DNA from 2 places in the Bacillus sp. PK3-067 genome. Region 2 is predicted to be linked to the other one. Evidence: predicted binding sites of a transcription regulator. Region 2 holds the regulator's gene; the other holds the start of a gene.
What was found. Region 2 encodes Rex, which represses fermentation and respiration genes when NADH is low (regulators of the CRP and FNR family bind a similar motif). Its sites were predicted from a motif close to TTGTGAAATATTTCACAA; they were not measured.
Positions count from the first base shown of each region.

Region 1: a site for Rex is predicted at 1,521-1,538, ahead of M1D73_RS27995 (formate/nitrite transporter family protein). Genes of this name have one in related genera too.

Region 1 covers NZ_CP096491.1:24,422-28,832, reverse strand. The annotation lists gene M1D73_RS27995 (formate/nitrite transporter family protein) at 589-1,437, opposite strand; gene M1D73_RS27990 (FAD-dependent oxidoreductase) at 2,067-2,999, shown strand; gene M1D73_RS27985 (Crp/Fnr family transcriptional regulator) at 3,339-4,046, opposite strand; gene rd (rubredoxin) at 4,400-4,411, opposite strand, start outside.
Region 2 covers NZ_CP096490.1:254,619-259,029, forward strand. The annotation lists gene M1D73_RS01495 (ABC-F family ATP-binding cassette domain-containing protein) at 1-743, opposite strand, end outside; gene M1D73_RS01500 (redox-sensing transcriptional repressor Rex) at 931-1,560, shown strand; gene M1D73_RS01505 (YdiK family protein) at 1,590-1,781, opposite strand; gene M1D73_RS01510 (CPBP family intramembrane glutamic endopeptidase) at 1,778-2,527, opposite strand; gene groES (co-chaperone GroES) at 2,917-3,201, shown strand; gene groL (chaperonin GroEL) at 3,240-4,411, shown strand, end outside.

The DNA of each region.
Region 1 (4,411 bases), on a different replicon from region 2:
AAATATTATGTATAGCTTCACTAGATAAGATGATTTTTCTTTATCTATATTTCAAAGATTCATTGATATGCTGTGGAAAATCTAGTTTATACATCTAGTTAAATAAAATTGTTAGCGCTTACATTTTTATTAAGATTCATTAATTGATTATCACTTCTCATAATGACATTCATGCTTATATTATCTTCATTCAAATCTAATTACTGCAAATTTTTATTTTTTATATCGAAGGTTATCTCACCTATTTTAGCAATAACCCCCTAAAAGCACTTCTATACCAAATAAACTTTTTCAAAATTCATTTTCTAATAAACCCCCCACTAATTTTTTAGAGTTTTCTGTAATAAATTTGACATGTGATCTTGCATTTTATATTAACAAATTTAAGTCACATAAGTTGTGAATGTTTTTTGTATATTTCTCTTCCCTTATATGTCTAACAAAAACAAATAATATATTTTATAAAAGAAAAAAATATATTTAAAAGAATTATTAAAACGGTATTTCCAGCTAATTAAGCCAACTTATATAAAAATAACATTCAAAATAATTATGTTATTTTTATACGAAAATGATTATATTAGTAGCTCAAATTTTTATTTGTGTTTGTAATGGGATGTTTTCCTCACATTGAGATTCAACTAAATCGCCCTTCTGTTCAGCTGTAGGGTTGTTTTGGGTTATATAATGATATACCATGCCAACAAATACAGATCCACCAATAATATTTCCAATTGTAACTGGAATTAAATTATAAATAGCCCCACTAAAAGAAATAGTATTGGGATGTGGCGATACCAGGGAGATTGCAAATAGCGATAAATTTGCAATGCTATGTTCATATCCAGATAAAAAGAATGTAAAAACCAATAACATCATAACAATTATTTTTGCTGTATCCCCTTTTACTTGAGAAGGAAGGAAGCATGCTAGACAAACAAGCCAATTACATAAAATAGCTTTGAAAAATAGCTGTATTGTCGGTGTATTCATTTTTACTTCAACAACATTACTTATCAAATGTTCATATTCAATTTGATCAAAAATACCAGTACCATAAAATAATAACGCAAAAAATATTGCACCTACCAGATTACCTAAAAAACAAGCACCCCAGTTACGACAAGTATCTGAGACCGTTGTTTTTTTTCGTAAGGTCGAAATTGTAAAATACATTGTATTCCCAGTAAATAATTCCGCTCCACCATATATTATTAATATAAGTGCAATTCCAAAAAATAAAGAAGCACTTAAATAAGTTGCAGGTGAATTTACAACGTGAAAAAAATCCCCTAATTTAAAACATAATACTATAATAAATCCAATATAGATGCCGGCTAGTAATGCACGAACAAAATATTGTATTGGGGTTATATCTAATATTTGTTTCTTCTTTTGTGCAAGTTTTATAGCATCAGCTATCCCTTGTTCTAACATAAAATTACACACTCCTTTAATTCATGGTTTTTATAAATAATCCTAAGAATAAACTACATGTTTCAATATTCACTTTCAAGATTTTGTTCAATATTTCACAAAATAAACATACTCACTTTACAAAATGATTCAAATGATGTGCAATCTGCTATATTCACTAAATCCTAGAAGGTGCATAATACACGAATATACCTAGTCAATATAGAATAAAAGAATAATTAATCTGGTATAGAAAGTTTTAATTTATCATGTTTAGGAAAAACACTCCATCTTAATTTTTACTTACTTGTATAGGGACCTATCAGGAAATTATTCGCATTTATACATAAAAAAGCTTTAATTATAAGGTTACAGTGTGTTTGTATGCGTTATTCTTTAAAAATTGAAGAAATACTACTATCAGCAAACATATTCAACATTTTCCATCTGAAATATCTTAGTAACATTTTTAAAATTTGCCTCTAACCTATGAGTTTAATGGGATCATCTTTGTATCTCATTACCCGAATAAAGATAATTTGTGACATATTTTAAAATAAACTATATATCAAGCAATCTGCTTTTTAAAATTGTTATAATATGAACGAACATCATTGCTCAATACTTCACAATAAAAAGGAGAAATTGATATGAGAAAACGAAAACGCTTAGTAATTATCGGTAATAGTATATCTAGTTTACGTTGTATTGAACAGATTTTAATACAAAATCCTAATATGTATAGCATTTCTATTTTCAGTGATGAACTCTATCCTCTCTACAATCAAATAAACACTATTTCTTTAAATTTAGATATTAAAAATAGAATACAAAAGCAATATAATTGGTACAAACAACATAATATTAAGCTTTTTACAAACGAAAAAGTAATAGAAATTGATCGTGAGGACGAGGTCATTGTTACAGATAAACGCCGTATTGTTTTCTACGATAAACTCATCATTGCAACAGGATCTACTGCTTTTATTTTTCCCGTTAAAGGACTACAATTATTTGGAGTAAATAAACTTAGAACAACTGAAGAAATCCAATTTCTATTAAATATTAAGAAGCATGCAAAGAAAGCTATTATTATTGGCAATGGCATGCTCGGTCTAAAAATTGCACAAAAATTATTTGATTTTGGAATAGACGTCCACGTAGTTCATTTCAGTTCACACTTAATGGCAAAACAAGATATATTGGATTGTTCATCACTATGTAACAAGCTAAAAGCAAAAGGAATTCAATTTCTCATGGAAAAAAACACGGTTAAAATCCTAGGTACAGACTACGCAGAGGGGATTCAATTCGAAGATGGCACTATTAAAAAATATGATTTAATTGTAATACCTATTGGTAGGCGACCTAATACACATTTAGCAGAAAAAGCTGGCTTACATGTTAAACGTGGCATAGTTGTTAATAAGCATATGCAAACAAATGATAAATTAATTTATGCAATTGGTGAATGCACTGAACACAATGGGATTACATTAGGATTTCCAGCCCCCCTCCATGCACAAGCTACTGTATTAGCCGAGCATATAACAAATGTACAGACAAATACTCTTTTTGCATAATTTCTTAGTTAATTAAAACTAATTCTTTATAACTTTTATCTAAAAAACTCTTCTTAATCATTGTTTAAGAAGAGTTTTAAACCTTTGAAAACGTGTTAAAGAGAACACTTTAATATTGACACATTTGCAACCCCGTTACGTATTAAATTAAGTTTGATTATAAGGCATGTGATATTTTGTGGCTCAAAAAATCCATACCTTATCAATTAAACCGATTGGTAACACATATTCCCTTTTTTGTGATTTCCTCATATATAATGATTTTAAGAATTTATACAATTAAAATACTTGCTAATTTGTAATAACTCCTCTTTTATATTCTGAGAAAGGGGGCTTTTGTCAGAAACTGATAAGTCTTCTAATAGCTAACTGATTTTTTATTATTATTTTCTTATTTCCAACAGAGGCCATGAGTCCTAAACTTTCAAACTTATTCAATTTACGACTAATAGTCTCTCTTGTTACACCCGCATAATTTGCCAATTCCTCTCGTGTCAATGGCAAGTTAATAAGTATTCCATCCTCAGTACTTTTTCCATATTTATCACAAAACTCCAATAGTATGTGAGCAATTCTAACTTCAGGATTGTTTGTAGCTAAATTTTGCACTAAATTCTCTATCTTAGCTAAACGTTTTGTGACAACTTTTAACAACTTTAATGCAATACTTGGATTTCGTTCCATTATATAATCCATATTTTCTTTTTTTAGCATACAGATATGAGTATCTTCTATAGCATATGCACTAAAATTACTTTTTTCATCATAATTAAATATATTTAATTCACAAAAGGATTCACCACTTGTTAGTATATGCAATATTTGCTCTTTCCCTTGAAGAGTTAATGTACATAGCTTTACTTGTCCACTATTAATAATAAATAATGTATCTGATTTATCTCCCTCAAGAATTAATGGCTGGCCCTTTTTAAACTTCCTATGTTTTGTCATTGAAGCTATATTACCAATTTCCTCTTCGGAAAGGGTCTTAAAAATTAGTACTTTTCTTGGACAAAGCTCTCTTGATTTTTTATGATTATCGTCCATATTTTCTCACCTTACTCTAACTATAGAATTAAAAATATAATGATATCCAAGGTTATTATAGACATTTTTATCAAATATTGCAGTGACCCAAATCACAACTATATGTTTATGAAGACAGTGATATACACTATCCTCATAAACATATTTTGATATGGCATAGAAAAATATGTCCCTGAGGAGAAAGGGTGGCGCCAGGGCCATATAGAGTGTACCGAGAATGGCTGAATCGGTATAAGTATCTGCTACATAATTATTATAGAATTTTTTAAAGAATATTTCTGTGACCAGAATCACATTCAAAAATATAAAAAACAATGAGAATACTGTGCAGTATTCTCATTGTTTTTTCCTTCTTATTCATCTAG
Region 2 (4,411 bases):
TAGTTACCAACAAATCGTCTGCTTTCTTTATTCGAAATTTCATATACTTGTGTAACGAGTTTGTCTAAGAAATAACGGTCATGTGAGACGATTAATATTGCGCCAGGATAACCTTGCAAATATTGCTCAAGCCATGTTAATGTTTCGATGTCTAAATGGTTTGTAGGCTCGTCCAAAATAAGTAAGTCTGGTTTTGTTAATAATAATTTCCCGAGAGCTAATCTTGTTTTTTGCCCGCCGCTTAAAGTAGAGATCGTCGTCTGGTGCGTTTCAACTGGGAAGCCAAGGCCGCTTAAAATGGAGCGAATATCCGCTTCATATTGATATCCACCTTGATCTTTATAATTGAGTTGTAGTTGGTCATAATCAGCTAACAATCTTTCATATGTAGCTTCGTTTGAAAAGTTTTCTTCTTTTCCCATTTCTTGCTCAAGCCTTCGAAGTTTTGTCTCCATTTGCTGTAAGTGGGTAAAGACGGTTAGCATTTCATCCCAAATTGTTAAAGACGTTTCTAGTCCAGTATTTTGAGCTAAATATCCGATTGAGACATCTTTCGGTTTTATAATTTCGCCACCATCATGAGATAATTCACCAGCGATAATTTTTAATAATGTAGATTTTCCTGCTCCATTCCTTCCAACTAATGCGATACGATCTTTTGTTTGTACTTCCAATTTTATGTTTGCAAGAATCGTTTCTGCACCGTATAATTTCGAAAGCGCGTTTACTTGTAATAAAATCAATGTTTTCACCTCAAATAATTTCTTAACTTTGCCATGTTTATATTTCTCAATCATACTAAAAATAGTGTATAGTTTAAAATAAAGAGAGAATACTTCTTCTCTTTATTATACAAGGAATTTAATGAGTGCTAAACTTCTGTATTTGATTAAAGTATATGAATAAAGATAGGAAGAGAGGAGAGGTCATATGGATCAGCAAAAGATTCCACAAGCCACTGCTAAAAGATTGCCTCTATACTATCGATTTATCCAAAACTTATCTCTTTCTGGTAAGCAGCGTGTTTCATCGGCCGAATTGAGTGAGGCAGTAAAAGTAGATTCCGCAACAATACGAAGAGATTTTTCGTATTTTGGAGCGTTAGGGAAAAAGGGATATGGATATAACGTAAATTATTTATTATCATTTTTCCGCGAAACACTTGATCAAGATGATATAACACGTGTAGCACTTATTGGAGTAGGTAATTTAGGGACCGCTTTCTTACATTATAATTTCACGAAAAACAATAATACAAAAATTGAAATGGCATTTGATGTTAGTGAAGAGAAAGTTGGAACAGAAATCGGGGGCATTCCTGTATATCATTTAGATGAATTAGAAGAGAGATTATCAAATGATATACAAGTGGCAATATTAACAGTACCGGCTACAGTAGCACAAGCTGTAGCAGATAGATTAGCTGAAACAAGCGTGCACGGTATTTTGAATTTCACACCAGCGCGATTAAACGTATCAGAGAATATTAGAATTCATCATATTGACTTAGCTGTAGAGTTACAAACATTAGTTTACTTTTTGAAAAACTATCCACAATAAAACGCAGAGGAAGCGACCTCTGCGTTTTATTATTGTTTCTTCTTTGTGAATTTAACTAATATAAGGCGAAGTGCCAAATTAAAATCAATTGTTGCCATAACTGCAAATAGTATTGTCCACATATTCCAGATTGTATCTGTCACGTTCGTAATGGCGAAGCGTGTAAAGATACATCCAAGAAGGAAGTATAGTGCAGCCATGAACAATGGTGAGTTTCTCATACAAAAAATCCTCCGATAAAGCCTTGCATTTTTTCAGCTTCTTTAATCATTTCTTGAATTTGTTCATTGCTCATAAAAATTTGCCCAATAGCGACTAATGTATTCATCGCAACATGAGCTGCAATCGGAACGATAATACGTTTCGTCTTCACATATAAGAAGGCGAATACGAGCCCCATAGCAGTGTATACCAATAAGTGAGTAAAATCAAAATGAATTGTTGCGAATACAAGCGAACTAATGATAGCTGCGATAAAGAAGTTAAACTTCTTATAAAGCGTGCCGAATAGAATTTTTCTAAATACGATTTCTTCTAAGATAGGTCCAATTATAGATACAACAATAAGGAACCAAGGTATCGTTCTTGCGATGTCCATCAGTCTGTCTGTATTCTCAGATCCACGTGGAACCCCAAATACATACATTTCAATCATACCTGCAATGGATTGTGAGATGATTGCTAAGAAGAACCCGATAAAAATCCATCCAATAGTAGCTGGAACAGAAGAGCGCATTGGATCTAAATGCCTGTCACGAATATCTGTTCTAAGTAACCAAAGCACGATACATAATGCAATAAAGAAGCTAATGATTGCCCAGTGTCCCGTTATGATTTGTCCTTTTTCTTCAATGGTAAATCCTCTATTATCATAGAGTCCTGTTTTTAGGAGAAGTGGTAATCCAACAACGCCAGATAACTGCATTAAAATGTATGTAATGATAATCCACCAGTATTGTTTCTTCAAATGGTTTAACCATCCTTTCTAACTATAGTGTATGAGATAAGTTAGGATAACATGTAAATATGCTACCTACGATATAAACCTCTTGAATTATGTTTTTTTCGTAAATCCTTATTTGAAATTATAATAGAAGACAGGAGAAAGTTGTATGTGTAGCGAAAACAACTTAGGGTGTCCTTTCATATTGTAACATACGAGCAGTGGAAACAACGATTCATATAGTAAAGGCAGTATTGTATATAGAAAGTTTATATAGTGATTTGCGAAAAAATTATGATTTTTTTACTTGCAAAAGAAATTGAGATTATTTATTATTATAAGTGTGTTAGCACTCGGATGACTTGAGTGCTAATAAAAGAAATTTACATAACAAAATGAGGAGGTTATTGTTCATGCTAAAGCCATTAGGTGATCGCGTTGTAATTGAGCTTGTTCAAGCAGAAGAAAAAACAGCAAGTGGTATCGTATTACCAGATACTGCAAAAGAAAAACCACAAGAGGGTAAAGTTGTTGCAGTAGGTACTGGTCGAGTGCTTGAGAATGGTGAGCGTGTTGCTTTAGAGGTAGCAGCAGGTGATCTTATCATCTTCTCAAAATATGCAGGTACTGAAGTGAAATATGAAGGTACAGACTACTTGATTTTACGTGAAAGTGACATTTTAGCAGTTATCGGTTAATTATATAAATCTTAAAAAATCCAAGGGGGTCAATTATTATGGCAAAAGATATTAAATTTAGTGAAGAAGCACGTCGTTCGATGCTTCGCGGTGTCGACACTCTTGCAAACGCAGTAAAAGTTACGCTTGGACCAAAAGGTCGTAACGTTGTACTTGAGAAAAAATTTGGTTCACCACTTATTACAAATGATGGTGTAACAATCGCAAAAGAAATCGAATTAGAAGATGCATTCGAAAACATGGGTGCGAAATTAGTAGCAGAAGTTGCTAGCAAAACAAATGACGTAGCTGGTGACGGAACAACAACTGCAACTGTATTAGCGCAAGCTATGATTCGTGAAGGTCTTAAAAACGTAACAGCTGGTGCGAACCCAATGGGTCTTCGTAAAGGTATCGAAAAAGCTGTTACTGCTGCAATTGAAGAATTAAAAACGATTTCTAAACCAATCGAAGGCAAATCTTCTATCGCACAAGTAGCTGCTATTTCTGCAGCTGACGAAGAAGTAGGTCAATTAATCGCTGAAGCAATGGAGCGCGTTGGTAACGACGGCGTTATTACTTTAGAAGAGTCTAAAGGATTCACAACAGAATTAGACGTAGTAGAAGGTATGCAATTTGATCGTGGCTATGCATCTCCTTACATGATTACTGATTCTGACAAAATGGAAGCAGTTCTTGATAACCCATATATCTTAATTACTGACAAAAAGATTTCTAACATTCAAGAAATCTTACCAGTATTAGAGCAAGTGGTACAACAAGGTAAACCACTTCTTATCATTGCTGAAGATGTAGAAGGCGAAGCATTAGCTACATTAGTAGTGAACAAACTTCGTGGTACATTCAATGTAGTAGCTGTTAAAGCTCCTGGATTTGGTGACCGTCGTAAAGCAATGCTAGAAGATATCGCAATCTTAACTGGTGGCGAAGTGATCACTGAAGAATTAGGCCGTGACTTAAAATCTGCTACAGTTGAATCTTTAGGACGCGCTGGTAAAGTTGTTGTTACAAAAGAAAACACAACTGTAGTTGAAGGTGTAGGAAGCACAGAACAAATCGAAGCTCGCATCGGTCAAATCCGTGCGCAATTAGAAGAAACAACTTCTGAATTCGATCGCGAAAAATTACAAGAGCGTCTTGCTAAACTAGCAGGTGGCGTAGCAGTAATTAAAGTAGGTGCAGCAACTGAAACTGAGTTAAAAGAGCGCAA